Regions from separate parts of the Rhizobium sp. WYJ-E13 genome, predicted to be linked through region 2. Evidence: riboswitches for the same ligand, from Rfam matches in the RefSeq annotation. Region 2 holds a riboswitch; the other holds the start of a gene.
What was found. A riboswitch is a leader RNA that binds a small molecule or an ion and turns the genes downstream of it on or off. The one in region 2 is predicted to bind thiamine pyrophosphate.

Region 1 (15,597 bases), on a different replicon from region 2:
GCCGCCCTTCCGGGCGACCTCCGTCACGGCCGTGCGGGTCGACCTTTCCGTCATTATTCGGCGGCCTCCATCTTGCCGACGACACGGCGAGACTGGCGAGCCTGTTCATCATACTCGATCTGCCAGTCGGAGGGCCCGTTGGATGGCGAGACCTGCACCGCCGTCACCTTGTATTCCGGGCAGTTCGTCGCCCAGTCGGAGAAGTCGGTTGTGATGACGTTTGCCTGCGTATCCGGATGATGGAAGGTTGTATAGACGACGCCGGGCGCCACGCGATCGGTGATCAACGCGCGAAGCGTCGTATCGCCCGAGCGGCTGCCGAGCTTTACCCAGTCGCCATCGCGGATGCCGCGCTGCTCGGCATCATGCGGGTGGATCTCCAGCCTGTCTTCGGAATGCCAGACGACATTGTCGGTGCGGCGCGTCTGCGCCCCGACATTGTACTGGCTGAGAATACGCCCGGTCGTGAGAAGCAGCGGGAAGCGCGGACCGGTGCGCTCGTCGGTCGCCACATATTCCGTACGGATGAACTTGCCCTTGCCGCGTACGAACCCGTCCACATGCATGATCGGCGAGCCGAGCGGATGCGCCTCGTTGCAGGGCCACTGAACCGAGCCCATCTTTTCGAGATAGTCGTAAGAAACCGAAGCGAAGCTCGGCGTCGTAGCGGCAATCTCGTCCATGATTTCGGACGGATGCTCATAATGCCAGTCTAGGCCCATGGCCCGGGCGAGCGTCTGCGTCACTTCCCAATCCGCATAGCCATTGCGCGGCGTCATTACCTTGCGCACACGGTTAATGCGGCGCTCGGCATTGGTGAACGTACCGTCCTTTTCCAGGAAGGTGGAACCCGGCAGGAAGACATGGGCATAATTCGCTGTTTCGTTCAGGAAGAGATCCTGCACGACGACGCATTCCATAGCGGCAAGGCCGGCGGCCACATGCTTGGTATCCGGATCGGACTGCAGAATGTCTTCACCCTGAATGTAGATCCCCTTGAAGGAACCATCGACGGCAGCATCCAGCATGTTCGGGATGCGCAAACCCGGCTCGTTGTTGATCTTCACGCCCCAGAGCTTTTCGAAGATATCGCGCGTTGCATCGTCGGAGATATGACGATAGCCCGGAAGTTCGTGTGGGAAGGAGCCCATGTCGCACGAACCCTGCACATTGTTCTGGCCGCGCAGCGGGTTCACGCCGACACCCGGACGACCGATGTTGCCGGTCGCCATTGCGAGGTTGGCGATCGCCATGACGGTCGTCGAACCCTGACTGTGTTCGGTCACGCCGAGGCCGTAATAGATGGCGCCGTTCCCGCCGGTCGCATAAAGCCGGGCAGCACCACGCACGTCTTCCGGCTTGACACCGGTGAATTTCTCGACGGCTTCAGGGCTATGCTGCGGCTCAGCCACGAAAGCTGCCCAATCTTCGAATTCCGACCAGTCGCAACGCTCGCGGATGAATTTCTCGTCGTACAGGCCTTCGGTCACGATCACATGCGCCAGCGCCGTCATAACAGCGACATTGGTGCCGGGTTTCAGCGGCAGGTGGAAGGATGCTTCGACATGCGGCGAGCGGACGATATCGATGCGGCGCGGATCGATGACAACAAGTTTGGCGCCCTGTCGCAGGCGCTTCTTCAGGCGCGAAGCGAAGACGGGGTGCCCATCGGTCGGATTGGCGCCGATTATGACGACCACATCGGACTGCTCGACGCTGTCAAAATTCTGCGTGCCGGCAGAGGTCCCGAAAGCCTGGCCGAGACCATAACCTGTCGGCGAATGGCAGACGCGGGCGCAGGTATCGACATTATTGTTGCCGAAGCCGGCGCGAACCAGCTTCTGGACAAGATAAGTCTCTTCATTGGTGCAGCGGGACGATGTGATACCGCCGATCGCTTCGCGGCCATATTGATACTGGATGCGGCGGAACTCGGAAGCGACATGTGCATAGGCCTCGTCCCACGTGACCTCACGCCAGGGATCTGTCACTTTTTCACGGATCATCGGATTGAGGATACGGTCCTTGTGCGTCGAGTAGCCGTAGGCGAAGCGGCCTTTGACGCAGGAGTGACCGCGATTGGCCTGCCCGTCCTTCCACGGCACCATGCGCACCAGTTCCTCGCCGCGCATTTCCGCCTTGAAGGAACAGCCGACGCCGCAATAGGCGCAGGTGGTAACAACCGAATGTTCCGGCTGGCCGATGCGGATGACCGATTTTTCCGTCAGCGTCGCGGTCGGACAGGCCTGTACGCAGGCGCCGCAGGATACGCATTCGGAATCAACGAAATGCTCATGCATGCCTGGTGAAACGCTCGAACTGAAACCGCGCCCTTCGATCGTCAGCGCAAAGGTGCCCTGCACCTCCTCGCAGGCGCGCACACAGCGGGAGCAGACGATGCACTTCGACGGATCAAAGGTGAAGTACGGATTGGACTCGTCCTTCGGCATCCATTTCAGATTGATCTCATCATTGTTGCGAGCCTTGACGTGGTTGTCGCCCTCATAGCCGTAACGCACGTCGCGAAGACCAACGGCGCCTGCCATATCCTGTAGTTCGCAGTCACCGTTGGCAGCGCAGGTCAGACAGTCGAGCGGATGGTCGGAGATATAGAGCTCCATGACGCCGCGGCGGATATTCTTCAGGCGCTCGGTCTGCGTATGGACGACGATGCCGGAGGCCACCGGCGTGGTGCAGGAGGCAGGCGTTCCGTTGCGTCCGTCGATCTCGATGAGACAGAGGCGGCAGGAACCGAAGGCATCGATCATATCGGTTGCGCAGAGTTTCGGCACCTCGATGCCGGCCTCCATGGAGGCGCGCATGATCGACGTTCCCTCGGGGACAGTCACCTGCCGGCCGTCGATGGTCAGCGTCACCATCGTTTCGGATTTCGAGGCCGGCGTTCCGTAATCGATTTCGTGAACAAGAGACATGGTCTATTCCGCCGCTTCTGTGAGAGGGACCGGAGCAAAATCTTCGGGAAAGTGTGTCATGGCGCTCATGACTGGATAGGGAGTGAAGCCGCCGAGCGCGCAGAGCGAACCGAATTTCATCGTATTGCAGAGATCGGCGAGCAGCTCGCGGTTCTTTTCCGGCTCGATCCCCTTCGCGATCTTGTCGGCCGTTTCGACGCCGCGTGTCGAGCCGATGCGGCAGGGCGTGCACTTGCCGCAGCTTTCCACCGCGCAGAACTCCATCGCAAAGCGAGCTTGCTTCAACATATCGGCCGTATCGTCGAAGACGACGAGGCCGGCATGGCCGATCAGCCCGTCCTTGGCAGCAAAGGCTTCATAGTCGAAAGCTGTATCGAAGAGCGCCCGCGGGAAATAGGCACCAAGCGGGCCGCCCACCTGTACCGCCTTTACCGGCCGGCCGGATGCGGTGCCGCCGCCGATATCATCGACGATATCGCCGAGCGACAGGCCGAAGGCGGTTTCATAGAGACCGCGATATTTCACATTGCCGGCGATCTGCAGCGGAATGGTGCCACGTGACCGGCCCATGCCGAAATCGCGATAGAAGGCGGCACCCTTGTCCATGATCACAGGCACAGAAGCTAGCGAGATCACGTTATTGATGACCGTCGGACAGTCAAACAGGCCCTTATGCGCCGGCAGCGGCGGCTTCGCGCGGACGACACCCCGCTTGCCTTCAAGGCTGTTCAGCAGCGCCGTCTCCTCGCCGCAGACATAGGCGCCTGCACCCGTGCGGATCTCCATGTCGAATGCCTTGCCGGAACCGAGCACCGAGGTGCCGAGAATGCCGGCCCTGCGGGCGACCCCCACCGCCTCTGTCATCGTGGCGATGGCGTGCGGGTATTCCGAGCGCGTATAGACGAAGCCCTTCGTGGCGTCGGTCGCAAGGCCTGATATCACCATGCCTTCGATGAGCACGAAGGGATCGCCTTCCATAATCATCCGGTCGGCGAAGGTACCGCTGTCGCCCTCATCTGCATTGCAGACGATATATTTGCGCGAACCCGCCGCATCGAGCACCGTTTTCCACTTGATGCCGGTCGGAAAGCCGGCACCGCCACGACCGCGAAGGCCGGAATCGGTAACTTCTTTGACGACATCGGCAGGCTGCATCGACACCGCGCGGCGAAGACCCGCAAGCCCGCCATGGGCTTCATAGTCCTCAAGCGAAAGCGGATCGGTAATGCCGCAGCGGGCAAAGGTGAGACGGGTCTGGCCTTTCAGGAACGGGAGGTCCTCGACCTCCCCGAGACAGAGCGCATGCGCGCCGCCGCCTATCAATCCCGCATCGAACAGACCGGCGACATCCTTCTCCTTGACCGGCCCATAGCCGATCCGCTTACCGGAGATCTCGACCTCGACCAGCGGTTCCAGCCAGAACATTCCGCGCGAGCCGTTGCGCACGATAGTCGCATCGAGGCCGCGGGCAGCGATCTCCTGGGTAATCGCCTTTGCCACCTTTTCGGCCCCGAGCGAGAGCGCTGCGGCATCGCGCGGAACATAAATCTTCACAGTCATCGGCGCGCCTCCTCGATGAGTTCGGTCGCCAATTCGTCATCGACCCGGCCATGCACCTCGCCATCGAACATGGCGGCCGGCGCGCAGGCACAGAGACCGAGACAGTAGACCGGCTCCAGGGTCACGCTGCCATCGAGAGTCGTCTGGTGGAAATCGATGCCGAGCAGGGTCTTGATACGTTCGGCCAATGCATCGCCACCCATCGACTGGCAGGCTTCGGCGCGACAGAGTCTCAGCACGTGCCGACCGGCAGGATGATTTCGATAATCATGGTAGAAGGTTACGACCCCGTGAACCTCGGCGCGGGAAAGATTGAGCTCGTCGGCGATGACCGGTAGGGCCTCCTGCGGCACGTAACCGAACTGGTCCTGGACCTCATGCAGAATGGGGAGCAGTGGGCCTTCGAGGGATCGAAGATCAGCGACGATCGAACGGATACGCCCGGCTATATCGCCCTCGGCGATACGTATATTCATCAGCAGCCTCCCTTCGGCTTACGCATTCCCTGAAAACCGCAAAACTCCCCATGTCATTGCGATTTCCACAGAACTGTCTCAGGGAAGCAGGGTGCAATCAATAAAGCAGTCTCGTTGCTCGATAGTTTTTTCCTATCAAAGTTCTGCGTCTTCAACGAGTGTTCTTGCTTCATGCAACAAAGCGGAGACAAGCGGCGTAAAGGGTTCACGATAGGGAGCAACCAGGCCAACGAGATGGTGCGCCTCCGGCTCGACGATTGGGATCATTCGGATCTCCACAGGAAAGCCAAATGATTTCGCGACGTTACGTGGCATGATGCTCGCCCAGCGGCCGGTCCGTACATGCGAAAAAAGCACAATCATCGAGTTGGATTCAAGCGTCGGATGCACTGTCGCACCGGCTTCGGTCAAATGTCGGTTGATGATACGCCGATTCTGCATGTCGGCCGTCAATAGGCAAAGCCGAAGATCGCCTACCTCACGCCATGTCACACTCTCGCGATCCGAGAGCGGGCTGCCGGCGGCGGTGATCAGATTGTAGCGCTCCGCATAAAGCGGGACCGAGGTGACGCGCCCAAGCGGCTCGTTTTCCAGATAGGTGATGCCGGCATCGATCTCGAGGTTTTCGAGCATGCTCAGCACCTGCAGCGAATTGCGCGAGACGATGGAGAAGGTGACGTCGGGATGCCGCTCCTGGAAGGGCGTTGTGATTCGCGACAACATGGCGAGCGCGGTCGGAATGGAAGCCAGACGCAGATGGCCCGAGAGACCTTTGCGGGCGGCGCGCATTTCCTCGCGCATGGTGCGTGTGTCGCCGACGATACGCCGCGCCCATTCGAGCACGCGCTGCCCTTCCGGCGTCAATCCTTGAAAGCGAGAGCCGCGCTGCACCAGCATGACGCCGAGTTGATCCTCGAGCTGGCGAATGGCGGCCGAAAGCGTTGGTTGGGAGACGCCACATTCCTCTGCCGCACGGCCGAAATGTTTTTCGTTGGCGAGCGCAATGAAGAATTCCAGCTTGTCGATCATCCGGCCTCCCTGCCGAATTCGAGACGAGGCCTATTTTTGCGGCTTGTCCACCGCTTCGCAAGAGCCGTGGGCTCTAACTTTTCTCGGCAACAGGAAAGAGACTGAAAAGTGATTCGAGGAAAGCCAGAACGCTTTCGTTACCTGTGCTGTAATAGACGAGCCGTCCTTCGCGCCGCGTATTGACGAGACCTTCGAGCCTCAACCGGGCAAGCTGCTGGGACACCATAGCCTGCTGTATACCCAGGATATCCTCGATTTCGCCGACCGTCTTTTCCCCTTCCGACAGGATGCAAAGGATGAGCAACCGGGTCTGATGGGCTAGCGCCTTCAGGAGATCACTCGCCTCGTGGGCTTTGTTAGCAAGCTTCTGCAAGTCCTGGCCAGTCATGCCCGGCTTCGGTTTAGGCAATGGCATTTGCTTCTCGGAAGGAGGTAATAAGGTAGATCAGTACACTATCATATTCGCAGAAGCGAATTGGTCAATTGTCATGAAGTACCAAAAAAAGTCCAACCAAATCAGCAAATAAGCTGACCACCGTTGATCTCCAGGACTTGACCTGTGATGTAGCCGGAGAGTGAAGGGGCCGCCAGGAAGAGATAGGCAGGCGCGCAATCCTCCGCTGTTCCAAGCCGCTGCAGCGGGATAGACTTACGAGTCTGCTCCAGTTTTTCGCGAGATGAATAGCGTGCATGGAAATCGGTATCGATCGTTCCGGGCGAGACGCAATTGACCCTTATACCGTCAGGCGCGAGCTCCCGGGCAAGCGCCTTCGAATAGGTCGCAACGAAAGCCTTCGATGCGGAGTAGATCGCCGAACCAGGGCTTCCGCCGGTCAGCGCCGAAATCGAAACCGTGTTGACGATGGCAGCACCTTGCGCCGCCCGCAGCGCCGGAAGCAGAGCGCGCGTCAACTCCACCACCGACGTCTGGTTGAGGCGCACGATGGTCTCGTACTCGGCATCGGTGAGCTCTCCGGCCAGAAAGCGGCCATGCATGGTACCGGCATTGTTGACCAGCACATGCAGCGCATCGAAGAATTCAAGCGCCTCCTCCGCAAACTTTGCCGCCCCGCGCGGATGCAGGAAATCTGCCGGCAGCAGCAGCGCCCGCCGCTCCGATTCGGCTGTCAGCAGAAAATCCGGCAGTTCGCGCTCCCCATCACGCCCGATATGAACGAGTACGCGCGCCCCGCAATCCAGAAACTGTCGGGCAATTTCCAGGCCGATACCGCGGCCGCCCCCCGTGACGACGACATTGCGGTTCTCGAACAGTTTGGGATGAAACACGAAGCTCTCCTCCTTGCGAGCGGCCGGTCCCGCTGCTTGCACTACCAGGGCCTAACATATGCGGCCATCAGCCAAAAGAAAGCCCGAAGGTCTAAGCACCCGGGTCCAGAAGCCGCGCACCGGCGCCTTGCCTGCCGAGAACGTCGAAGGGATTGCGCAATGGACAGGCGTCGATGGAGAGGCAGCCACAGCCAATACAGCTCGTCAGATGGTCGCGCAGCAGGCTCAGCCGCTTGATGCGGGCATCGAGATCATCTTTCCAGAGCGCCGACAGCCTCTGCCAATCCTCGACTGTCGGCGTACGGCTCTGCGGCAGGGTTTCGAACGCAGTCTGGATTTCGGCAAGCGGGATGCCGACGCGTTGCGCCACCTTGATGATGCCGAGACGCCGTAGTACGTCGCGGCCGTAGCGGCGCTGGTTGCCGCGGGTGCGGATGCTGGAGATCAGCCCCTTCGTCTCATAGAAATGAAGGGCAGAAACAGCAAGCCCGCTTCGCTCTGCCACCTCGCCCACCGTCAGGAGCTTGCTCAACGAGAATGTCGAATTCTGCTGCATGGCCTATTGACCTCAATGTTAGTTGAGGTTTTATAGACTGCGCTCCCGAGGCCGTAAAGGCGATACGAGAAGGAGCAATGCATGCAGAAACCCATGAGGCTTGCCGTCATCTATGGCAGCACGCGTGAGGGCCGCATCTGCGACAGGGTGGTGAAATGGCTCGAAAGAGAGCTGGCCCGCTTTCCGCAATTCAAGATCGACATCATCGATCCGCTGGCATTTTCGTTGCCGCGAGAGCATGCGCCGCATCATCCGGAGGCAAGACGGCTCACGGACAGGCTTCACCAGGCCGATGGCTTCATCCTCGTCACCCCGGAATATAACCACAGTTTCACCGCCTCACTGAAGTTCCTCATCGATCTCTTCATCGAGCCCTGGCACGGCAAGCCGATTGCCTTTGTCTGCTATGGCGGTGTCTCCGCCGGATTACGGGCAGTTGAACAGCTCCGCCTCGTCTTCGCCGAACTCCATGCCGTCACGATCTGCGACGCCGTGAGCTTCAACTCCCCCTGGCGTCGTTTCGACAATGAAGGCTGGCTGCAGGATCCGCAGGATGCGTTGCGCCGGCTCTCGCGAATGATGGCCCAGTTGCAATGGTGGACTGAAGCGCTGATCACCGCCCGCAGCGACACTCCTTATGCCGGTGTAGCCGCCTGAGACAACGACATCCGGTTCCGTTTCTGGCAGGTACGGAAGCGGCTGGACACCCGGACAGGGCCTCCGTCCGGGTGTTTCCTTCCCCGACACCTAACAGGTGCTCCCAAACGGTCATCGCCCTCATACCGACCGTGTAGCCGGGTAGGAATTTTGCGGTTGCAGTATCGCAAACCCGGTGTTAGTTTCCGCCACAATTTCACGGGGGAGCTCCGAACTGCCGGGGCTGAGATGTGAGGCGCATGCCTCCGGACCCTTCAAAGCTGATCTGGGTAATGCCAGCGGAGCGAGGTCCAAATGTTTTCCGGCGCGCAAGTGTCCCTGTATCCGATGTCCGGCAATTTCGTCGGCATCATCCTTGACGCTATCAAGGCTCTCGAGCCCTATCGCGATCGTCTTCGCATCGAAACCGACGATATTTCTACCCTGATGGTCGGCCCGCCCGACGTGCTGTTTGCCGCCATGCGCGACCTCTTCGTCTCGGCTGCCGCAAGCGGCGAGCATTGCGTATTGTCCGCCGCCATCTCGCGTGGCTGCCCCGGCGAACCGGATGATGCGATCTGCGGCGCCGGCTTGTCTTCCAGCCGGTCCGAGCCGCTTGCCGAGCGCGTCGAGGCCGCGATCACGGCAGTCAGGGATACGAAACAGACCGGCCGGGCAACGGCAGCCCAGTTTTCTCTCTATGTTATGGGAACGGGCACGCATATGGACGAGATCTATGGCTGCATCGATTTCCTGAAGCGTTCGGGCACATTCGACCGCTCCAAGAATTTCTGCACCAAGCTGCGCGGCGATGCCGGCGCGATCTTCGCGACCATTCACGAAGCCTTCTATCGCTTCGGCGATCCAGAAGGCCATGTGACGCTGGATATCACGGTCTCCGCGAACAGCCCGAGCAAAGCCTGAGACGCTTGACGGCGATGACCTTATCGAAATCGGATTCCACATTTGCGACACTGAGGCGGGCCTTGCCTGCCATTCTTGCCGTGTTTGCTTTCCTGGCTGTCTGGGAGCTCTATGTCGATCTCTCCGGCATCAAACCCTCCATCCTGCCCTCGCCTTCGCGCATCCTCACACAAAGCTGGGTGAACAGGCAGGCGCTGCTTGACAATACCTGGCCGACGCTCAGTGCAACGCTCGGCGGTTTTGCCCTGTCGCTGGTCTTTGCCTTCGTCTCGTCGGTGCTGATGGATTTCGTGCCCTTCATGCGTCGCGCGCTGCTGCCGCTCTTCATCGTCAGCCAGACGCTGCCGCTGGTCGCGATTGCGCCCCTGGTCGTGCTCTGGTTCGGTTTCGGGCTGCTGCCGAAACTTCTGCTCGTCGCGCTCGTCACCTTCTTCCCATTGCTGGTCGCCCTGCTGCAGGGCTATGAATCGACGGACGGAGATATTGCCGAGCTTCTGAGTTCCATGAAGGCGAGCCGCTGGCGCATCTTCTGCCTGGCGCGACTTCCCTCCGCCATGCCCTTCTTCTTTGCGGGTCTGCGCATATCGATCACCTATGCCGTGGTCGGCGCGATCTTTGCCGAATATGCAGGCGCCTCCCGTGGCCTGGGGATTTACATCCTCAACGCCAAGAACAATTTCCGGCCGGATCTTGTGCTCGCCGCCGTCGTTCTCAGTGCCCTTCTGACGCTGTGCCTTTTCGGCCTTACGCTGGCGATCCAGCGTCTCGCCATGCCCTGGCAATCCGCCGCAGAGAAACGCCGATGAGCGGGATGCTGGAGCTTAAGAACATCTCGAAGTCCTTTGATGGCATGGAGGTGCTGAAGGACATCTCTCTCCATATCGCCAGAGGTGAATTCGTTTCGATCGTCGGCCCCTCTGGCTCCGGCAAGTCGACGATCCTCAGGCTGCTGACACAGGCACTGCTGGCCGATAAAGGCGACATTCTCTTCGACGGCACTCCGCTCTCACAGGCTGCGCATGCCTTCGCTTTCATGCCCCAGCGCGATGCGTTGATGCCGTGGCGAAGCGTGATCGACAATGCGATCCTCGGCCTCGAAGTGCATGGCATGCGTCGCAGGCAAGCGCGCGCCGTCGCTGCCCCTCTCTTCGAACGCTTCGGCCTTGCCGGCTTCGAAAACCACTATCCCGCGGCCCTTTCGGGCGGCATGCGCCAGCGTGCGGCGCTGCTGCGCACTGTGATCCAGCGGCAGGATGTGCTGCTGCTCGACGAGCCTTTCGGAGCGCTCGACGCACTGACCCGCACACAGATGCAGGAATGGCTGCAAGGCATGTGGACCGATCATCGCTGGACGGCGCTGCTGATTACACATGATGTGCGCGAGGCGGTCTTTTTGTCCGACCGCATCTATGTGCTTTCCGCCCGCCCGGCAGCTGTGGTCAGGGAATTCGAGGTGCCGCTGGCAAGACCGCGCACGCTTGCCGATCTCGGCTCCCCGGCCGCACAGACGATCGAAACAGAAATCCTTCAAACACTGCTGCATCCGCAAAGAACCTGAGGAGGTCCTGATGCTTCTCACCCGCCGACAAACCCTTTTTGCCGCCATGGCTGCAGGCCTCGTCGGCCGCACGGCCTTCGCCCAGTCCGCTGCCGCAAAGGTCCGCATCGCGCTCGACTGGACGCCGAACACCAATCATATCGGCATCTATGTCGCCAGGGCGAAGGGCTTCTATGAAGCAGCCGGCCTCGATGTCGAAATCCTGCCCTATGCCGATACCAGCGCCGGCACGCTGGTCGCGAACGGCGTTGCCGATTTCGGCATCTGCGGGGAAATCGAAACCTTCACCCAGCGCGCCGCCGGCGCGGATGTGAAGCTCGTCTACGCCGTGGTGCAGACGGAAACCGGCAGGCTGATCTTCAAGGGCGGCCGTGACGACATCAAGAGCCCGAAAGACCTTGATGGTAAGACCTATGGTGGCTTCGGCGGCGCATGGGAGGAGGCGCTCGTCTCCGCGATGATCCGCAACGACGGCGGCAAGGGCACCTTCCAGAATGTCACGCTCGGCACTTCAGCCTATGAGGCGCTCGACAACGGCGCCATCGACTTCACCCTGGAAATCTACACCTGGGAGGGCATTGCCGCCCAGCTCGAGAACCGGCAGGTCGGCCGCTGGCGCTACAGCGATTACGGCATTCCCGACGAACAGACGACCGCGATCGCTTCCAGCGACGCCTATCTTGCGGCCAATCCGCAAAATGCCCGCGCCTTCATCCAGGCAACACTGAAGGGTTACGCCCATTCTGTCGACAATCCGGACGAGGCCTGCGACCTCCTGATCGCCGGCAGCAATGGCGCACTGCTCAACACCGATCTTGTCAAGGCATCGCAGAAGGCCCTCGTCGAGGGTCATTTCCTCAGGAGCGAAAACGGCGCGATCGGCACCATCGATCCGGCCAAGGCCGAAGCGATCGGCACTTTCCTGTTCGATCATGGCATCCTCCTCGATGCCAACGGTACGGCACTGACGGAAAAGCCCGACTTTTCCGCCTACTACACCAACAGTCTCCTTGGCTGAGACGAGCCCGCCCTTGCGGGCAGCAGCTTTTCACTGCAAAGTCCCGCAAGGAGCGAGGGAGCGACATGCAGCAGCAGGACCGGGTGGCCGGAGCGGATTTCTTGCGTGCAACCGCCTGCCTGCTGGTCCTCACTCACCATCTCATTCTGCGCATCGACCTCACCAAGCTCGGCGAAGAATTGCGACCGACGCTGACTGCCTTGCGCTTCGGCAATTTCGGCGTCGCCATCTTCTTCGTCCTCAGCGGCTTCCTGCTGGCCTTGCCGTTCTGGCGTTCCCTTGATGCGGGCAATACGATGCCTGATCTGCGCATCTATGCGCTACGCCGCGCGGCCCGCATCGTACCCGGCTATTGGGTGGCTTTGACGGCGGGCTTCATCCTCAGCATCACGTTACTTGGACATGTGCTGACACCGGAACTTACTCTGCGCTATGCCAGCGGCCTTTTCTTCATGAGCCAATGGCACTGGCGCACTTTCTTTCCTGTCGAAGGCAACGGCCCGCTCTGGTCCATCTCTTTCGAAGCGACGAGCTACGTGCTGCTGCCGCTTTGTTTCCTCTGGCTTTTCGCGATCCCGGAAAACCGCCGTTCTCCGCCCGTCACGCGCCTTGCCTGGCTCGGCATCATTGCCGTGACGCTGATCGCCCATGAAACCTTCCGTGTGCTTTTCCCGCCCAATGAGATCGACCGTGGCTGGCAATATGGCATGCAGGGCGGCGCGAAGGAGTGGATGCCCAGCTACAATCCCATCGGTTTTTTCGCCGTTTTTGCGCTCGGCACACTCGCAGCCGGCATTCAGATCCTGCTGCCGCGAAAACGTCGGATCTCGTTCGATATCATCGCACTCGCCTGCCTCGCCGCCGCCGGCCTCCAGCTGCCGCTTTCGACAGGCGGACCCTGGGAAGCCTACGGATGGCTCGGAATTCCCTATGCCTTTCCGCTGTTTCCAGTTCTGATCGCTGCCGCCTTTGTGACCCTCTCGCGCTCCGTGCTGCTTGCGGCACTGCTCGACAATATCGTCATGCGCTCTACGGCAACCATCTCATTCGGGATCTATATCTGGCAGGATATCGTGCTGACCTCGATGCAGACGATCTCTCCGGCGATATTCGGGATCGGCAGAGACGATCCGGTACAGGACTGGTTTATCGGCTGCGCCTTCGCGACGTCGATCATTTTTCTTTTCGCAAGCCTCAGCTATTTCGCTCTCGAACGACCGGCAATACGAAGCGCCGCACGCATAACGCGCAAGAATTCAGCCATTAAACAATATAGTTAATTCTCAACCCATTAAAAATATCCGAGACATATTTCGAAATACTCCCAAATTTGGCTCCGTTATGGTTACGAAAACGTTAGGGAGGTGGGTGACAAACCGATCCCGCCCATGTATTTGTGCCAGCGCGATGCAATATACGAGTATTTCCACGGACGTTGCTTAATGAACGTGTTTACTTCAAATAAGCTTCAAGATACGGCTTTCGCTGTAAAAACAGTGAGGATGAAGGCTCGCGACGCAGCGAATTCCAATATTCGCCAGCCCGAAAACTTTGCCGCATTGGATGGCCGGAACGGATTTCAGCTCGGATTGAAGAGAGCTTTCGACATTTTCGGTGCAACAAGCGCGCTGATTATTCTGTTTCCAGTTCTTTTGGTGATCGCGTTTCTCATCGTGATCGATGACGGCGGGCCGGTGTTTTTCCGGCAGGTTCGCTGGGGCCTGAAGGGCAGCAAGATCACCGTCTACAAGTTTCGCTCCATGCGGGCCGATCTCTGCGATCCGACTGGCGTCGAGCAGACTGTCAAGGGTGATCGGCGCGTGACGCGGATTGGCGCCTTCCTGCGCAAGACCAACATCGACGAGCTTCCGCAGCTTCTCAACGTCATCAAGGGCGATATGTCGCTCGTCGGCCCCCGCTGCCACGCGATCAATATGCGCGCAGCCGGCATGCTCTACGAGGAACTGGTGCCCGAATATCATTACCGCCATCTGATGCGGCCGGGCATCACCGGCCTTGCCCAGACGCGCGGCTGGCGCGGTCCGACAGATCGACCGACAGAAGCGCGCGCCCGCATTGCCAGCGATATCTACTACATTAGAAATTTCAGCATCTGGCTGGATATGAAGATCATGTTCCGCACGCTGCTGTCCGAATTGCGCGGCGGCACCGGGTTCTGAGATACTGAATTTTCACGGGCGAAATCGATCGGGCCGGCGGTGAGATACCGGCTGTTTTGTTTTACAGCATTCGCCGGGATAAGGGGCAGCATGTTCTCCCATGAGAAAAGCGGCCTGAAGGCCGCTTTTCTGTTCAATCTATGATGTCTGACTGAACCGATCAGTCTTGACCGACCATGCCCTGCAGGCGGGTCATCTCCATGATGAAGTGCTCGAGCTTGGACTTGTGCTCGTGGTGCACGACATCCTCAAGTTCCTTCTTCGCAGCTTCGATGCGACGGGTCAGTTCGTCCTTGTTGAGTTCTTCCACCGGAACGGCAGATTCGGCAAGCAGCGTGCAGCCGGTCGGCAGGACGTCAGCGAAACCACCGAACACAACGTAATCCTGCTTCGAGCCCGAAGAGGAACGAACGCTTACGATGCCCGGCTTGATGGTCGTCATCGTCGGGGCATGGTTGGCCATAACAGTCATCTCGCCTTCGGTGGCAGGAATGACGACCTCGGTCACCATTTCCGACAGCAGCAGGCGCTCCGGCGAAACGAGCTCAAAATTGAAATTGTCAGCCATCAGTGACTTACCTTCTCGGCTATGGCTTTTGCATCTTGCAATTTGGTCCCGCAGAACGGGCAGTACACTATGGCCTGGTCGAGATAGCCAAGGCCTTCCTCGGTCTGAGCCAGCCCGACAACCATCATCATCACGCCGTTGTCGGCACGGTAGATAGTCGGCGCCGCCGGTTCAGGAAGTTCGGCCACGACACTCTTGAGGGTGTCGCAGCAGAACATCATCTCGTCCAGAGCGTCGCTCATCAAGCAGCAGCGAGCTTCTTGGCCTTCTCGATAGCTTCTTCGATCGAGCCGACCATGTAGAAAGCAGCTTCCGGCAGATGGTCGTAATCGCCGTTGACGAGGCCCTTGAAGCCCTTGATCGTGTCTTCGAGAGCAACCAGCTTGCCCGGCGAACCGGTGAAGACTTCGGCAACGAAGAACGGCTGCGACAGGAAGCGCTCGATCTTGCGGGCGCGAGCAACCGACAGCTTGTCTTCTTCAGATAGTTCGTCCATGCCCAGGATGGCGATGATGTCCTGCAGGGCCTTGTAGCGCTGCAGCGTCGACTGAACCTTACGAGCGATCTCGTAGTGCTCCTCGCCGACAACCAGCGGATCGAGCATGCGCGACGTGGAGTCAAGCGGGTCGACGGCCGGGTAGATACCCTTTTCAGCGATCGAGCGCGACAGAACCGTCGTTGCGTCCAGGTGGGCGAACGAAGTTGCCGGTGCCGGGTCGGTCAAGTCGTCGGCCGGAACGTAAATGGCCTGAACCGAGGTGATCGAGCCGGTCGTCGTCGTGGTGATGCGTTCCTGCATCTGACCCATGTCGGTCGCGAGCGTCGGCTGATAGCCCACGGCCGAAGGAATACGGCCGAGCAGAGCCGACACT
Region 2 (15,597 bases):
ATTCGGAGTTTATCAAGCCGCTCGGCCAGATCCAGCCGCCGCGCAACCTTCAGCGCTGGCAGGATCCGCGCCTCGATCAGATCATCGCGAAGAACCGATCCATTGCCTTCGATTCTCCTGACGTCACGAAGGTCGGCCAGGATTTCCTGAAGCTCGCCGTCGAGGAGATGCCGATGATCCCGCTGATGGCCTATAACAAGTTCGCTCCGTTCGACACGACCTACTGGACCAACTATCCGAGCGCTGAGAACCCCTATTCGGCTTCGGGGCCGAACTGGTCGAACATTCGTTACATGGTCGTCGGCCTGAAGGCCAACCCGGACGCTCCCAAGAACTGACAGCGTCGACCTGCGGAGTGGCCGGGCAGCCGGCCGCCCCTTTCTGCTATTGGAGGGTGGATGCCATGAATGGCTTTCTGATCTATGCGGGCAAGCGTTTCCTGCAGTTCCTTTTCGTCGTTATTACCGGCATCACGCTTGCGTTTCTGATCGCACATTTCTCGCCGGTCGATCCGGTGGAGCAGACCGTGTCGCTGCTGACGAGCTTCGGCTCGACCGATCCGCAGGCGGTCGAAATCCTGCGCCAGTCGCTGCGGGAGCTCTATGGAACGGGCGGCCCGCTTCTCGATCAGTATTTCACGTTCTGGGGGCGGGTGTTGACTGGCGATTTCGGTCCCTCGCTGTCCTCCTTCCCGACGCCTGTCATGACCGTGATCGGCCGCGCCTTGCCTTGGACTGTCGGCCTTCTGACGCTCGCGACCATCATCGCCTGGATCATCGGCAACCTGCTCGGCGCGCTTGCCGGCTATTTCCGAAACAGCCGGCTGCTCAAGCTCGCCGGCATCGTCATCATGGCGCTGCAGCCGATCCCGACCTACATTATCGGCCTCAGTCTCGTCATTCTCTTCGGTTTCATCTGGCCGATCCTGCCGATCAGTGACGGCGCCCAGGTCAACCTTGCGCCGGCCTTCAACTGGGCCTTCATCAGCTCGGTGATCGAGCACGGCATCCTGCCGGCGCTGACCCTGGTGCTCGTGGGTATCGGCGGCTGGTTCATCTCCATGCGCTCGCTCGTCTCCAACATCGTCACCGACGACCATGTTATTTATGCCGAGCTTGGTGGCGTGCGCTCAAGCCGCATCTTTTCGCACTATGTGGCCCGCAACGCCATGCTGCCGCAGGTCACGGGCCTGGCACTCAGCCTCGGCAATGTCTTCGGCGGCGCCGTCATCGTCGAATTCGTCTTCAATTACCCTGGTATCGGCAAGCTCCTGATCTCGGGCATCTATTCTGGCGATTACAGCCTGGTGCTCGGCGTGACGACCATTGCCATCATTGCCGTCGCGTCCGCCGTCTTCGTGATCGACATCATCTACCCGCTGATCGATCCGCGCGTGAAACTGGGATAAGTGCGATGTTCAAGATCCTTAGAGACCTGCTCCGCTACAACAAGGAATTCCTCTTCGGGACGATCCTGATTCTGATCATTGTCGGGTTGATCGTCTCATCCTTCTTCTCGCCCTATGACGAGACGGCCATCTATGTCGTGATCCCCGATATGCCACCGTCAACCGAGTTCTGGTTCGGCACGACGTCGCGCGGACAGGATGTCTTCTGGCAGATCGGCGCGTCGCTGCGCAATACGCTCATCTTCGGCATCATCGTCGCCGTCATCAGTCGCCTCGTTGCGCTGGTCGTCGGCCTGGTCTCAGGTTACATCGGGGGGCGCACCGACCAGGTCATCATGGGCATCAACGATACGCTCGGCGCGCTGCCCAATATTCCGATCCTGCTTCTTCTGGTCTTCGTACTGCGTGACCAGATGACATGGTCGATGCTCGCAATCGTCGCGGCCCTGCTCGGCTGGACGCATGACAGCCGCCTCATCCGCTCCGTGGCGCTCTCGCTGCGCCATCGGGAGTTCACCCGGCATGCGGTCTTTTCCGGCATGCGCACGTCGCAAATCCTCATCCGCGAGCATCTTCCCTATGTCATGCCGATTGTCTTCTTCACCACGATGAACAACCTGATCTGGGCGATCGGCCTTGAAGTGACGCTCTCCATTCTCGGCTTTTCCGACATCAACCGGCCGACCGTCGGCGGCATGATCTATTGGGCCAATGCCCATTCCGCCATGGTCGCCGGTGTCTGGTGGTGGATCGCCTTCCCGATGCTCTTCGTAGTGATCCTCTTCCTCGGCCTCTTCATGCTCGCCATGTCGGTCAACGAATATATCGATCCGCGCTCGCGGCTCGCCCGGATGGGAGCCTGAGACGATGCAGAACCTTTTGAGGAAAGCGCCCTTGACCCTCGTCGAAAATTCCCGGGACGCGCTGACGATCGACGGGCTGAAATGCTATTACGTCAACGACTATTTCGGCGTGCGGCGCGAGATCCGCGCGGTCGACGATATCAGCCTGACGGTGCGCAAGAACGAGATCTACGGCATCGCCGGAGAATCTTCGAGCGGCAAGACCTCGCTGATCAAGACGCTTGCCGGCGCCATTCGCCCGCCGATGCGTGTCGTCGGCGGCACTGTCAATTTCAACTTCGGCGGCAAGCAGATCGACGTCTATGGCGAGCCGCAGAAAATGAAGGCCGCGCGCTGGCGGCACCTGTCCTATATCATGCAGGGCTCGATGAACGTGCTGAACCCGGTCCGGCGTGTGAAGCATGCCTTCAACGATTTTGCCTCCCAGCATATGGATCTCGATCCAGTCGCTTTTCGTCAGCGTGTCGAGGCGCATCTTGCCCGCCTGCATCTCGACCCGCATGTGCTCGAAGCCTTTCCGCATCAACTCTCAGGCGGCATGCGCCAGCGACTGACCATTGCACTGGCGACCGTCTGTGAACCGGAATTCATCATTGCCGACGAGCCGACGACGGCGCTCGACGTTCTGGTGCAGCAGGATGTTCTTGCGCTGATCAAGGAAGTCCAGACGCGCATGCAGGCCTCGGTCATCTTTGTGACACACGATATGTCCGTGCATGCCGCGATCACCGATCGCTTAGCCATCATGTATGCCGGGCGGCTTGCCGAAGAAGGGCCGACCCAGGCGATCTTCGACAATCCGCAGCATCCCTACACGGTTCATCTGATCGGCAGCCTGCCGCGGATCGGCGATACGAAAACCAGAAAGAGCCTGCAGGGCAAACCGCCGGCGCTTTCCAATCCGCCGCCCGGGTGCCGCTTCCACCCGCGGTGTCCGATCGCGATCGAGAGATGCTCGAAAGAAGTGCCCGTCATGCAGCCAAGCGCGACCGGCGGGCGTGTCGCCTGTTTCAGGGCAGGGGAGTATAAGATCCAATGAGCGGCGAACACCTTCTCGAACTTGAGAACGTCACCAAACTGTTTCCGATCGGCGGCTTCTTCTCGCGTGCCAAGATGGCGGCGGTCAACGACGTCAGTTTCGCGCTTGAGACCGGCCGGCCCGAGATTTTCACCATTGTCGGCGAATCCGGCTCCGGCAAGTCCACGCTTGCCAAGATGATTCTCGGCAGTGAAAAGGCCGACCGCGGCACGATCCGCTTCGATGGCGCCGATATCGGCGATATTCGCAGTCGCAGTGCCCGCGAAGCCTTCATGGCCAGGGTCCAGCCGGTTTTCCAGAACCCGTTCGAAGCCTTCAACCCTCTGACGCGCATCGACGAATACCTGTTTGCCACCGCTCATCGTTTCAAGGGTGCCAAGAGCCGCGCTGAGAGGGAGGCGCTTGCCGACGCGGCCCTGCAGCGGGTCGGCCTCTCCATTGCGGAGGTCCGCGGACGTTATTCGCACGAATTGTCGGGTGGCCAGCTTCAGCGCATTGCGGTGGCGCGTGCGCTCATTCCGGAACCGAAGCTGATCGTCGCCGACGAGCCGGTCTCGATGGTGGATGCGTCGCTGCGCATGTCGATCGTCAATCTTTTCCGCGAACTGCGTGATACGCTCAAGGTGTCGATCATCTACATCACCCACGATCTGGCGACGGCCTATTACATCGCCGATCGGGTCATCATCATGCGCAAGGGCGTGGTGGTGGAAAGCGGTGACGCGCGCGCTGTGCTCGACAATCCTCAGCATGAATATTCGATCGCGCTGAAGAATGCCGTCTTGCCGCCCGATCCGCATGAGGCGTCGGCGATCATTCGCCAGCGCCAGCAGGAGGGCGCATCGGTGCCCCGGAAGATTGCGCGCGCCTGATCCCCTGATGGTCAGAGCTTGGCCGTACCCGACAGAAGGTGCAGCCAAGCCGTGGTCTCAAAAGGTGCGGAAACGCAGGTTGGCTGCAGAGAGCTCGCTGACGGTGGCGCAGCCCATGAGCTTCATGCCGCGCTCGATTTCCGTTCTCATCTGCAGGAGCGCCCGTTCGACGCCGGCCTGACCGGCGGCGGCAAGCGGGAAGAGGTAGTAGCGGCCGACGCCGACGGCCTTGGCGCCGAGCGACAGGGCCTTCAGTACATGGGTGCCGCGCTGAATGCCGCCATCGACCATGACATCGATACGGTCGCCTACGGCATCGACGATTTCCGCAAGCTGGTCGAAGCCGCTTCGCGATCCGTCGAGCTGACGTCCACCGTGATTGGACAGCACGATACCGGTGCAGCCGATATCGATGGCGCGCTTGGCATCCTCGACTGTCATGATGCCCTTCAGGCAGAACTGTCCGCCCCAGGTCTTCACCATTTCTGCAACGTCGTCCCAGTTCATGGCGGGATCGAGCATCTCGGTGAAATAGCGGCTGATCGACATGGTGCCGCTGCCCATGTCCACATGGCTGTCGAGTTGCGGCAGGCGGAATTTCTCATGCGTGAAATAATTCATCGCCCAGGCCGGTTTGACCGCAAATTGCGCCATGCCGGCGAGATTGAGTTTGAAGGGAATGGCAAAGCCGGTACGCTTGTCGCGCTCGCGGTTGCCGCCGGTGATGCTATCGACCGTCAGCATCATCACCTGGACGCCTGCCTGCTTGGCCCTCGCCATCATTTCGCGATTGAGGCCGCGATCCCTGTGGAAGTAGAACTGGTAGACCTGCGGCCCGCTGCTGATCTGCCGCGCTTCTTCCAGGCTGATCGTCCCGAGCGATGAGACGCCGAACATCGTGCCGAATTTGCCGGCGGCATGGGCAACCGCCCTTTCGCCCTCATGATGGAAGAGCCGCTGCAGGGCCGTCGGCGAACAATAGACCGGCATCGCGAGTTTCTGTCCCATGACGGTGACCGACATATCGACTTCGCTGACGCCGCGCAGCACGCTTGGAAGAAGATCGCAGCTTTCGAAGGATGACGTGTTGCGCCTGTAGGTCACCTCGTCATCCGCTGCGCCGTCGATATAATTGAAGATCGGCCCGGGAAGGCGTTGTTTGGCGAGGCGGCGGAAGTCATGGAAATTATGGCAGTCTGAAAGGCGCATACTCGTATCCAATCGAGGGCTGGCATGTCATGCCTCCGCATGTGGCTCAGCCGATGAACGGCCGCGAGACCTCCTCGTCTTCGCGATCCATGACCTATGGGATACGATTATTATCGCACCAATCTCAAGCTCTCTTGAGTGCGCTCCCGTCGCCTCCTCGGATAAATATGCAATTTTTCCGACAGGCCTTCGAGATCTGATCAGCGACCAGCTTTGACCGCGAGCCAAATGACGTGCCGTGCGCCGCCGCGCTTGCCGTTGGCACGCGTATTGACCGCATCGACGGCAAAGCCACTATCCTTCAGCCGGCGGGTGAAGGATGGATCCGGTCCGGAGGACCAGACCGCGAGCACGCCGCCAGGGCGGAGTGCTTCGCGGGCGGATTTCAGGCCGGCGAAATCATAAAGCCGGTCGTTGGATTTGCGGGTCAAGCCATCGGGGCCGTTATCGACATCGAGCAGGATGGCGTCATAGCTGGCCTTGCCGGCGCGGATAGCTTCCTCGACATCTCCCTGATGGATTGCGACACGCGGATCGTCGAGGCATCCCTTGAAGACCTCGGCCATCGCACCGCGCGCCCAGGCGATGACCGCAGGCACCAGTTCGGCAACGACGACGCTTGCATCTTCTGGCAGGATCGCGAGCGCAGCCCGCAGCGTAAAACCCATGCCGAGCCCGCCGATCAGGATTTTTGGCTTTGGATGCGACTTGATGCGGTCGTGAGAGAGCGTGGCGAGCGCTTCTTCGGAACCGCTGAGCCGGCTGTTCATCAGCTCGTTGGCGCCGAGCATGATCGAGAATTCGCTGCCGCGCTGTTTCAGCCGCAACTCACCGCCTTCGCCGGGAATGGTCGCGGAATCGAGTTGGATCCAGGGGAGCATGGCAGTTTCGTCTCGGTAAAGGGGACCGTCCACTAGCATAGGCCGGCAGCCGATGCCAACAAACCTCTCTCAGACCACACGCATGAAATGGTCCGCCTCATATTCGACCACGGCCCTTGCCGATGCGGTCGTAGATTGCAGCGGTCGACGAAGAGGCCGAGCAGGGCCGTCTGACAATCTTTGAAATGTGATCCGCCTCAGAGCCCGGCGCCTTTCCACAGGGCATGAAAATGGTGGACTGGCCCATGCCCGGAACCGACCGTCAATTCGCCCGCAGCCGCGACCGCTTGCGCAAGATAGGCCTTGGCGGTTGCGACCGCCATCTGCGGCGAAACGCCCTTGGCAAGCTCCGCAGCAAGGGCGCTGGACAGGGTGCAGCCCGTGCCATGCGTATTCTTCGTCGGCACACGCCTGGCTTCGAACCAGTGAAGACCGGAAGCGATCGACAACACGTCCGGGCTCTCGTCGCCTTCGAGATGGCCCCCTTTGACCAGCACGGCAGCGGGACCAAGTGCCCGGAGGCGCTCGGCCTGCGAGGCCATCTGCTTACGGTTTTGGGCACACTCTTCGTGCAGCAGCGCGGCGGCTTCCGGCAGATTAGGGGTGAGGAGCGTAGCGAGCGGCAGCAGATGCCGTGTGAGCGCATCAACGGCCTGCGGGTCGAGGAGAGCCGCTCCTCCCTTGGCGATCATGACGGGGTCGATGACGATGGGAATGCCGCGATGGGGCGCCAGCGCCTCGGCAACCGCTTCGGCGATGCCGGCATTGGCGATCATGCCGATCTTGACGGCATCGACGCGAACATCGGCAAAGACGGCCTTGATCTGCTGGGCGACGAAATGCGGCGGCACGAGATGCACGCCGGTCACACCCAGCGTGTTCTGCGCCGTCAACGCCGTCAGCGCCGCCATGCCATAAACGCCACGGGCCGACAAAGCCTTGAGATCGGCCTGGATGCCAGCGCCGCCGGATGGGTCGGAGCCGGCAATGGACAAAACGTTGCGGATCATCGGCTGACCTTTCTGATTTCATCGGCAATGCGAAGCGTCGCAGCCTTCGGATCAAGCGTACCGCAGATCGCCGAGACGACAGCGAGCCCCTCGGCGCCTGCTGCAAAGACGGAAGCGACATGCTCGCTCTTCAGGCCGCCGATCGCAACTGTTGGAACGGGTGCAGCCTTTACCAGTCTCGCCAGCCCGTCAAAGCCGATCGGCTGCTTGTGGTCCGTCTTGGTTGGGGTGGCAAAGACTGGTCCGATACCGGCATAATCGACGATACCAGGGTCGATTGCCGTTGCCAGAGCTTCGGTCTCCACCGACAGGCCGAGGATCATGTCCGGTCCGATCATCGAACGTGCGGCGGCTGGCCCCGTATCGTCCTGGCCGATATGCAGCCCGTCGGCGCCGATTGCAACGGCCGCCTCCACATCGTCATTGACGATCAGCAGCGCGCCTGTACCCTTCAGGACCTCTTTCAGGGCAAGGCCAGTCTCCACCATTCTTGCCGTTCCGCCATGTTTGTCGCGAAGCTGCACCATGGTCGCGCCACCCGCAACGGCGAGCCGTGTCGTCTCGACCATGCCGATACCGGCGCAAAGATCAGGATCCAGGACCAGATAGAGGGAAAGGTCAAAGTCTTTCATGCGGCATTGATCCTGACTTTTGCATCCAGTGTCGAGCCATCAAGCGCGGCGAGCGCATCGAGGAAGCGCCAGGAGAAGGAGCCCGGGCCGGCAGCGTCTTTCGCCGCCTCTTCGCCGGCAACCGCGAAGGTGGCGAGCGCCGCAACTGCGCCTGCAAAGGGATCATCGACAATGGTTGCGGCAAAAGCGCCTGTGAGGCAGGTCAGCGAGCAGCCGAGAGCGGTGACTTGTGGCATCAGCGGCGAGCCGCCTTCGATGCGCAGCGCTTGTGCGCCATCAGTCACGAAATCAACGACCCCGGTGACAGCGACGACTGCGCCATGCCGTTCAGCGAGCAACCGGGCAGAAGCCTCGGCCTGCTCCACCGGGTCACGGCTGTCGACGCCCTGGCCGCGGCTTTCGCCGCCGGCAAGCGCGATGATTTCCGAGGCATTGCCGCGGATGATCGTCGGGCGAAGCGCCAGCAGATCGGCAACCGCCTTGCGGCGGAAGGAAGTCGCGTAATGGGCGACCGGATCGAGAACCCACGGCTTGCCGCCTGCATTCGCAGCACGTGCTGCTGCATGCATGCCGTCGATCCATTGAGTGGAGAGCGTGCCGATATTGACGGTCAAAGCGCCACCGATCGCAGCAAATTCTCCGGCCTCCTCGGCTGCATGAACCATGGCAGGCGACGCCCCGGCCGCAAGCACCACATTGGCGGCGATGTTCATGGCGACATAATTGGTGATGCACTGCACGAGCGGCGGCTTGGCGCGCATGGCCGTCAACAGTGCTCCGGGTGTCTTGTTCTCCATAGTACCCCTTTTCAGGCGGGGCAGGCACGGGTACGATCATGCAAGAGAGCAGACTGCCACCCGAGCGACTCCCTCCGCCGGCATTATCCGGTTCAGGTTCGAAGGGTGCTTCTCAGCCCATTCTTGCAAACGGGCGCCCCTGTCTCTCAACGGCACTCTCTCTTGCAGAGAATGGTGCCGCTGTCACTGGCAAAATGACGGTTTTACGAAAGAGACACACTCCTGGCGCCACAGCGTTGGTTTGGAGCTTGCCAACCTCTCGCATGGTCTCCTAAAAGCCCCCGCGTTTTGAGCTTGGCAAGCCCGATCCAATCAGCGCAGCGGGGCCGGAAGCAGGTTAGTCGTAAAGTCCTGATAGGAAACCGGACGCAAGAACCTGTAGATAGCGAGCGTCCCGACGGAGGTCGATCTGCCGTCGGCGGTTGCCGGGTAGGGGCCGCCATGCACCATGGCGGGCGATACCTCGACACCGGTTCCGAAGCCATTCACGAGCAGTCGTCCGGCAAGCATTTCCAGCTTGGGCACGAGGCGCCTTGCTTCCGGCCCGTCTTCGCTGGCGATGTGGAGGGCGACGGTCAACTGGCCTTCGAGGCCGTCGAGGACGCGCTCGAGTTCTGCGAGATCGCGGCAGCGCACGATAAGGCCGGCCGCGCCGAAGACCTCGTCCTGAAGCTCGTGATGCGCGAGGAATGCCGCAGCCGTCGTCTCGAAGAGAGCGGCCGTGCCTTCGAATTCACTGCCCGGCTTGCCATTGGCGACGAGGCGGACTTCCGGATGCTTTTCCAGCCGGGCGACGCCATCACAGAATGCCTTGGCGATAGAGCCCGTCAGCATTGTCTGCGCGTCGACATCAGGCAGGAGCTCCCGCGTCTTGGCAATGAAAGTATCGAGACCTTCGCTATCGACGGCGAGAATGAGGCCGGGATTGGTGCAGAATTGTCCGGCACCCAGGACCAGCGAGCCTACAAAAGCCGTTGCAATCTCTGCCGCGCGGCTTTTCAGGGCGTTGGGGAAGAAGATAACGGGATTGATGCTGCTCATTTCGGCATAGACCGGGATCGGCTGCTTGCGCTCGGAAGCGATCTTCATCAGCGCTGTGCCGCCGCGGCGCGAACCTGTGAAACCGACTGCCCGAATTCTTGCATCGGCGACGAGCTTCTGTCCGACCTCGAAGCCGGTATCGAAGAGGAGCGCGAAGGTGCCGACATGCAGGCCGGCCCTGGCGACGGCACGTTGTACGGCCCGGCCTACCAGTTCCGACGTGCCCGGATGGGCAGAATGCGCCTTGACGACAACAGGGCATCCAGCTGCGAGCGCAGATGCCGTGTCACCGCCGGCGACGGAGAAGGCGAGGGGAAAGTTCGATGCGCCGAAAACCGCCACGGGGCCGAGGGGAACGTTGCGCAGGCGCAGATCGGGCTTCGGAACAGGCTTGCGGGACGGATCCGCGCCATCGAAGCGAAGCTCCTGGAACCGGCCTTCACGAACCTCCTTTGCAAACAGCCGAAGCTGTCCGATCGTGCGGCCGCGCTCGCCCTCGATCCGTCCGCGCGGAAGTCCGGTTTCTGCCATTGCACGGACGACCAGCTCATCGCCGATCGCTTCGATTTCGCTGGCAATCGTCTCAAGAAAGGCTGCCCGCGTTTCCAGGTCGGTTTCCCGGTAGGAGGCGAAGGCCTCCCATGCAAGCTTGGTCGCCTCTTCGACGTCTTCTGCTGAGGCGCCACCGAAAGAGACGGGCAGAGCCGCGCCGGTGGCTGCCTCGACGCCATAAAGCTCGCCGCGCGTGCCGCGCTTTTCCGATCCCGCAACGAGCAGGCTTCCATTGATAGTCATAATGGGGTTCCTTTCAAAAAGATTCGGCATCTATATAGGCGTTCGCTTTCTCATTTTCACGACATCTTTACCCAATGGTCCGGGAAAATGGATAGCCTCGACACCGACCTTGTTGCCCGGGTGGCTGCTACCATTGTCGTCTCATCAGCCAAGTCCTGCCGCTCAAAGGGCTCGTGGCGGCGAGGACGTAGAAGTGGACCAAAGAGCTGCTGGCCCGAAGGGACGAAGCGCTGGCTCGAGACGCTTCGCAAGCGTCTGATCAGGGTGCGGAAAACCGCGCCTTGATCAATTCGTGGTCCGAGATCGCCACGCCATCGGCATCGACGGCCAGAACGGTCACGGCATCGCTCACCACAAGGCCGCGCGTGAACAGCCAGTCGAGCCGGGCGAAGGGCGGCTGTGGCACGCCGTCCGGGCCGGCGCGGCGCGTATGCACGAAATCATTGCCCGTTTCCCAATGGTAGCCGGCTTCAGCAACCAGGCCGAAAAGAGGCTCATGTGCTCGCGGCTCGCGTGAGCCACTGGGCAGCATATTGGTATTGAAATCGCCGCCGATCACGACGGGCAGGTCGCCGGCGAGCCTTTCGACGGCCTCGATCAGCCGCCTCGTCTGCCTGGCGCGATCCTCGACATCGGTCTTGCTTTCCAGATGGACGCTGACGGCAAGGATCGGTCCGAATGCGGTTTCGACCTTCGCGGCAATTGCCATACGTCCGCCGATGCGGCCCTGGCCGTCTTTCGCATCCGTCCACCATGTGCCGCCGTCATCGAGACGGATGAGTGCCGCGTCCTGCAGTGGCAGGCGGGAAAGCAGTGCATTGCCATGGAAGCCGACTGAATTCGTCTCCCCCTCATGCCGTTTGCGCTCGCGGGAGTTTCCAAGACCGAGTTCCACGAATTCCACGCCGAAAACATAGGACATGCCGAGATCACGAGCGAGATCGGCAACCGTATGACGGTCGCCGGCACGCGCCATGCCAAGATCGGCCTCGCTCAGAAGCAGGATATCGGCGCCGCTCTGGCGCACGAGTTCAATGGAGGGGGCATGATACTTCAGCCGCTCGGCATTCCACGCCGCGACGACGAAGCTGTTGCCAATATCGCTGCCGCCGGAGATCTTCGCTACTTCGATGGTCGCAAGCGCCGGCAGGATTGCTGCGAGCCTGTCATGTTCAGCCTGCGTCATGTCCGCGGAGCGCGCCTCATCGAAAAAGGCGGCCGAGGGAACGGTAAGGACCTCCACGGCGACCGCAACGAGATTGCGATCGCCGGCGGCGAGATCAGAGAAGCTCATCACCTCTGCCAGGCTCAGGCATCGACGGTGGCAGCGCCCGTGCGAGCCGGAGCAACGAGGACTGCGCCGGTGTCGGCCGAATAGAGATGGATCGAATCCTGGTCGATCGCGATGCCGATGCGGTCGCCCGTCTTCAGCGAGACCGAATCGGTCATGGCAACGGCGAAAGGCAGGCCATCGAAATCGGCATGCACGACGCGGCTCGCGCCGAGCTCTTCGATGAAGTCGGCGGTCGCAACGAGCGCGCCCGGCGCATCCGGAGAGACGAGGCGGGCGGCTTCGGCGCGCACGCCGAGAACGACGCGCTGGCCGGCAAGCTGCTTGCCGCGCTCGGTGGGAAGAGCGACCATCCGGCCTTCATCATAGATGAAGACACCGTTTTCGTTGACGCGGCCTTCCAGCAGGTTCATTGCCGGCGTCCCGACGAAGCCGGCAACGAAACGGCTTGCCGGATAGTGATAGACTTCTTCCGGCGTGCCGACCTGTTCGACATAACCGGAGTTCATGACAATGATACGGTCGGCGAGCGTCATCGCCTCGTTCTGGTCATGGGTCACGAAGATCGAGGTGGCGCCGAGGCGGCGATGCAGGCGGCGGATTTCCGCACGCATGGCGATGCGCAGTTTTGCGTCGAGGTTGGAGAGCGGCTCGTCGAAGAGGAAAACCTTCGGCTCGCGGATCATGGCGCGGCCCATGGCAACGCGCTGGCGCTGGCCACCCGAGAGTGCTGCCGGACGACGCTCGAGGAAGGGTTCAAGGCTGAGTGCCTTGGCGACTTCGGCGATCCGGCGGTCACGCTCGGCCTTCGGCACACCGGAAACTTTCAGCGCATAGCCGATGTTTTCGGCGACACTCATATGCGGATAGAGCGCGTAGTTCTGGAAGACCATGGCGCAGCCGCGTTCGCGTGGCTCAAGCTGGTTGACCACGCGACCGTCGATGGCGATTTCGCCGCCGGAGATTTCTTCCAGGCCGGCAATCATGCGCAAGAGAGTGGACTTGCCGCAGCCGGACGGGCCGAGGATGACGATGAATTCGCCCGACTGGATTTCGAGATCGACGCCGTGAACGACGGCGTTCTTGCCATAGCTTTTCTTCACGCCACGGATGGAGATCGGTGCCAAGGGTCTGTTCCTTTCACTTCTCGGTGGAGATTAGGCCGCGCACGAACCAACGCTGCATCAGGATGACGAGGATCAGCGGCGGCGACATGATGATCAATGTTCCGGCCATCGCGACGTTCCAGTCGGGCAGGCCGAATTCGGAGGGGATGAGTGTCTTGAGCTGCGTGACGGCAATGCCGAACTTCGGATCGGTGGTGATCAGCAGTGGCCACAGATACTGGTTCCAGGCCCAGACGAACATGATGGTGAAAAGTGCAATCATGTTCGGGCGCGACAGCGGCAGCAGCACGTCCCAGAAAAAGCGGACCGCACCTGAGCCATCCATCTTCGATGCTTCGGCAAGCTCATCGGGAACCGTCAGGTAGAATTGGCGGTAGAGGAAAGTACCGGTCGCGGTGGCGACCATCGGCAGCACGAGACCCGGATAGGAATTCAGAAGACCCCATTCAAGCTTGATCTGGATGCCGGTGACCTGCGCGACAAGCCAGCTGATGCCGGTGACATCGAGGATCGCCTGGAAGGGCTGAAGCGCATTGGCGGCGATCGAATAGGTCGGCACGATGCGCACCTCCAGGGGCAGCATCAGCGTGATGAAGATGATCCAGAAGATCAGATAGCGGCCGCGAAAGCGGAAATAGACGATCGAGAAGGCGGCCATGGCCGAGAGCAAGACCTTGCCGGCGCCGACCGTGGCAGCGAAGATGACGCTGTGGAACAGCTTGTTGCCGAGATCGGCACGAACCCAGGCTGTCTGTACGTTCTCCCAGAAATGGCTGCTCGGAACCAGCGGCAGCGGCACGCGGTTGACGGTCTCTAGATCGAGTGTCGATGCGACGACGACGATCAGGAAAGGCAGGAGTGCGATCACCAGGCCGAGTGCGAGCAGGGTGTAGCAGACAAAATTGAATATTGGCGTGCGTTCGATCATGTTTGCGACCTCACTTGTAGTGCACGCGCCGCTCGATGAAGCGGAACTGGAAAATGGTGAGCAGGATGACGAGCCCCATCAGGATCATGGATTGGGCCGCGGCACCCGAATAATCGAGGCCCCTGAAGCCGTCGAAATAGATCTTGTAGACCATGAGATCCGTGGCGCGCGCCGGACCGCCCTGGGTCATTACGTCGACGATACCGAAGGAATCCTGGAAGCTCTCGGTGATGTTGATGACCAGCAGGAAGAACAGAGTCGGGGTCAGCAGCGGCAGTTGGATATCCCGCATGCGGCGCAGCGGCCCCGAGCCGTCCATGGCGGCCGCCTCGATCAGCGAGCGTGGAATGCCCTGCAGTGCCGAAAGGAAGAAGATAAAGTTGTAGCCGATATATTTCCAGGAAAAGGCGATGACGACGGCGATCATGGCATCCTTGCCGTCAAGCGCCGGGTTCCAGAGCCCGGGCCAGACGTGGTTGATGACCGACAGAAGACCAGCCTCCGGCGCCAGGATGAAGCGGAAGGCGAGGCCGAGAGCGGGAGCGGCAATCGCATAGGGCCAGATGAAGACCGACCGGTAGATCTTGTGGCCGCGCAGTTCACGATCCGTCAGAAGCGCCAGGATGAGCGCCAACCCCATGGCGATAACAGTCGAACTGAAGCCGAAGATCATGCTGCGGGTGACGGAGTCCCAATAGATCGGATCGCTCAGCAGCAGTTTGAAATTGTCGAAACCGACCCAGGCATTGCCGCCGCCCCATGGCTGCTCGAGCGTGAACGCCCAATACAGCGCCTGCGCGCTTGGCCAGTAGAAGAAGACGAAGATCAGCAGCAGCATCGGAAATGCGAAGAGAAGGCCGATCGTCGTCGAGGAGAAAGTGACGCGCTTTTCCATGAGTGGTCGTTTTCGTCCTGGTTTGGTTCTGGCGCGGGCGGCGATCTCGCTTCCGGAGCCTGTAGGGAATGTGCAAAGACGCACCCGGCACGCCAAAGCGGCCGGGTGCGGCTCATATCAGTCGATCAGGGGAGCTGAACGCCCTTGTAGGTCTGCTGGAAGCGACGCAGGAGCTGGTTGCCGCGGTCAGCAGCAGAGTCGAGCGAAGCCTGGACATCGGCATTGTTGACGAAGATTGCCTGCAGGCCGTTCGCGATTTCGGTGCGGACCTGGAGCAGGCCACCGAGACGGATGCCCTTGGCAGACGTGTCGCCGGCCGGGGAAGCGGTCAGGCTCTGAATGGCAAGTTCGCGACCGGCATAGGGAGCCTTGTCGTAGAAGCCCTGCTTCTTCAGGTATTCGAAGCCAGAGTTACGAACCGGGATATAGCCGGTAACCGTGGACCAGGTGAGAGCTTCTTCCGGCTTTGCGATGAAGTTGAAGAAAGCAGCGGCAGCCTTGTATTCGGCGTCCGAATGACCCTTCAAAACCCAGAGCGAAGCGCCGCCAACGTAGGAGCTGTGGCGGGTTGCGTCGCCATAGGTCGGGAGCATCGAAACGCCCCAGTTCATGCCCTGCTTGGCGGTACGGCCGACGTTGCCATGGTCGCCAACGGAGGTCAGGATGACCTGGCAATCGCCAGCAGCGAAGGCTTCAACGAAGGTCTGGCCGACAGCCTTGTTCTTGATGACGGCGAGCTTGTTGTCGTACCAGGACTTCAGGTCCTTGACGTAGCTGACGAGCATCGGGTTCTTGTTGAACACCAGTTC

Region 1: another riboswitch for thiamine pyrophosphate. It lies ahead of KQ933_RS18160 (Ykof family thiamine-binding protein); the one in region 2 lies ahead of thiM (hydroxyethylthiazole kinase).

Annotation. Positions count from the first base shown of each region.
Region 1 covers NZ_CP076853.1:3,640,920-3,656,516, forward strand. The annotation lists gene fdhD (formate dehydrogenase accessory sulfurtransferase FdhD) at 1-54, opposite strand, end outside; gene fdhF (formate dehydrogenase subunit alpha) at 54-2,933, opposite strand; gene KQ933_RS18125 (NADH-quinone oxidoreductase subunit NuoF) at 2,937-4,493, opposite strand; gene KQ933_RS18130 (formate dehydrogenase subunit gamma) at 4,490-4,969, opposite strand; gene KQ933_RS18135 (LysR family transcriptional regulator) at 5,105-5,998, opposite strand; gene KQ933_RS18140 (helix-turn-helix transcriptional regulator) at 6,072-6,413, opposite strand; gene KQ933_RS18145 (SDR family NAD(P)-dependent oxidoreductase) at 6,515-7,285, opposite strand; gene soxR (redox-sensitive transcriptional activator SoxR) at 7,377-7,841, opposite strand; gene KQ933_RS18155 (NADPH-dependent FMN reductase) at 7,923-8,498, shown strand; TPP riboswitch at 8,689-8,802, shown strand; gene KQ933_RS18160 (Ykof family thiamine-binding protein) at 8,793-9,401, shown strand; gene KQ933_RS18165 (ABC transporter permease) at 9,416-10,207, shown strand; gene KQ933_RS18170 (ABC transporter ATP-binding protein) at 10,204-10,959, shown strand; gene KQ933_RS18175 (ABC transporter substrate-binding protein) at 10,967-11,977, shown strand; gene KQ933_RS18180 (acyltransferase) at 12,043-13,257, shown strand; gene KQ933_RS18185 (sugar transferase) at 13,480-14,157, shown strand; gene KQ933_RS18190 (F0F1 ATP synthase subunit epsilon) at 14,318-14,725, opposite strand; gene KQ933_RS18195 (hypothetical protein) at 14,725-14,967, opposite strand; gene atpD (F0F1 ATP synthase subunit beta) at 14,967-15,597, opposite strand, start outside.
Region 2 covers NZ_CP076854.1:556,265-571,861, forward strand. The annotation lists gene KQ933_RS24140 (ABC transporter substrate-binding protein) at 1-338, shown strand, start outside; gene KQ933_RS24145 (ABC transporter permease) at 404-1,408, shown strand; gene KQ933_RS24150 (ABC transporter permease) at 1,414-2,271, shown strand; gene KQ933_RS24155 (ABC transporter ATP-binding protein) at 2,276-3,310, shown strand; gene KQ933_RS24160 (ABC transporter ATP-binding protein) at 3,307-4,182, shown strand; gene KQ933_RS24165 (alpha-hydroxy acid oxidase) at 4,240-5,391, opposite strand; gene KQ933_RS24170 (spermidine synthase) at 5,592-6,272, opposite strand; gene thiD (bifunctional hydroxymethylpyrimidine kinase/phosphomethylpyrimidine kinase) at 6,470-7,282, opposite strand; gene thiE (thiamine phosphate synthase) at 7,279-7,914, opposite strand; gene thiM (hydroxyethylthiazole kinase) at 7,911-8,711, opposite strand; TPP riboswitch at 8,764-8,862, opposite strand; gene KQ933_RS24190 (aldehyde dehydrogenase (NADP(+))) at 9,024-10,547, opposite strand; gene KQ933_RS24195 (endonuclease/exonuclease/phosphatase family protein) at 10,807-11,841, opposite strand; gene ugpC (sn-glycerol-3-phosphate ABC transporter ATP-binding protein UgpC) at 11,856-12,965, opposite strand; gene KQ933_RS24205 (ABC transporter permease subunit) at 12,979-13,893, opposite strand; gene KQ933_RS24210 (carbohydrate ABC transporter permease) at 13,904-14,788, opposite strand; gene KQ933_RS24215 (extracellular solute-binding protein) at 14,914-15,597, opposite strand, start outside.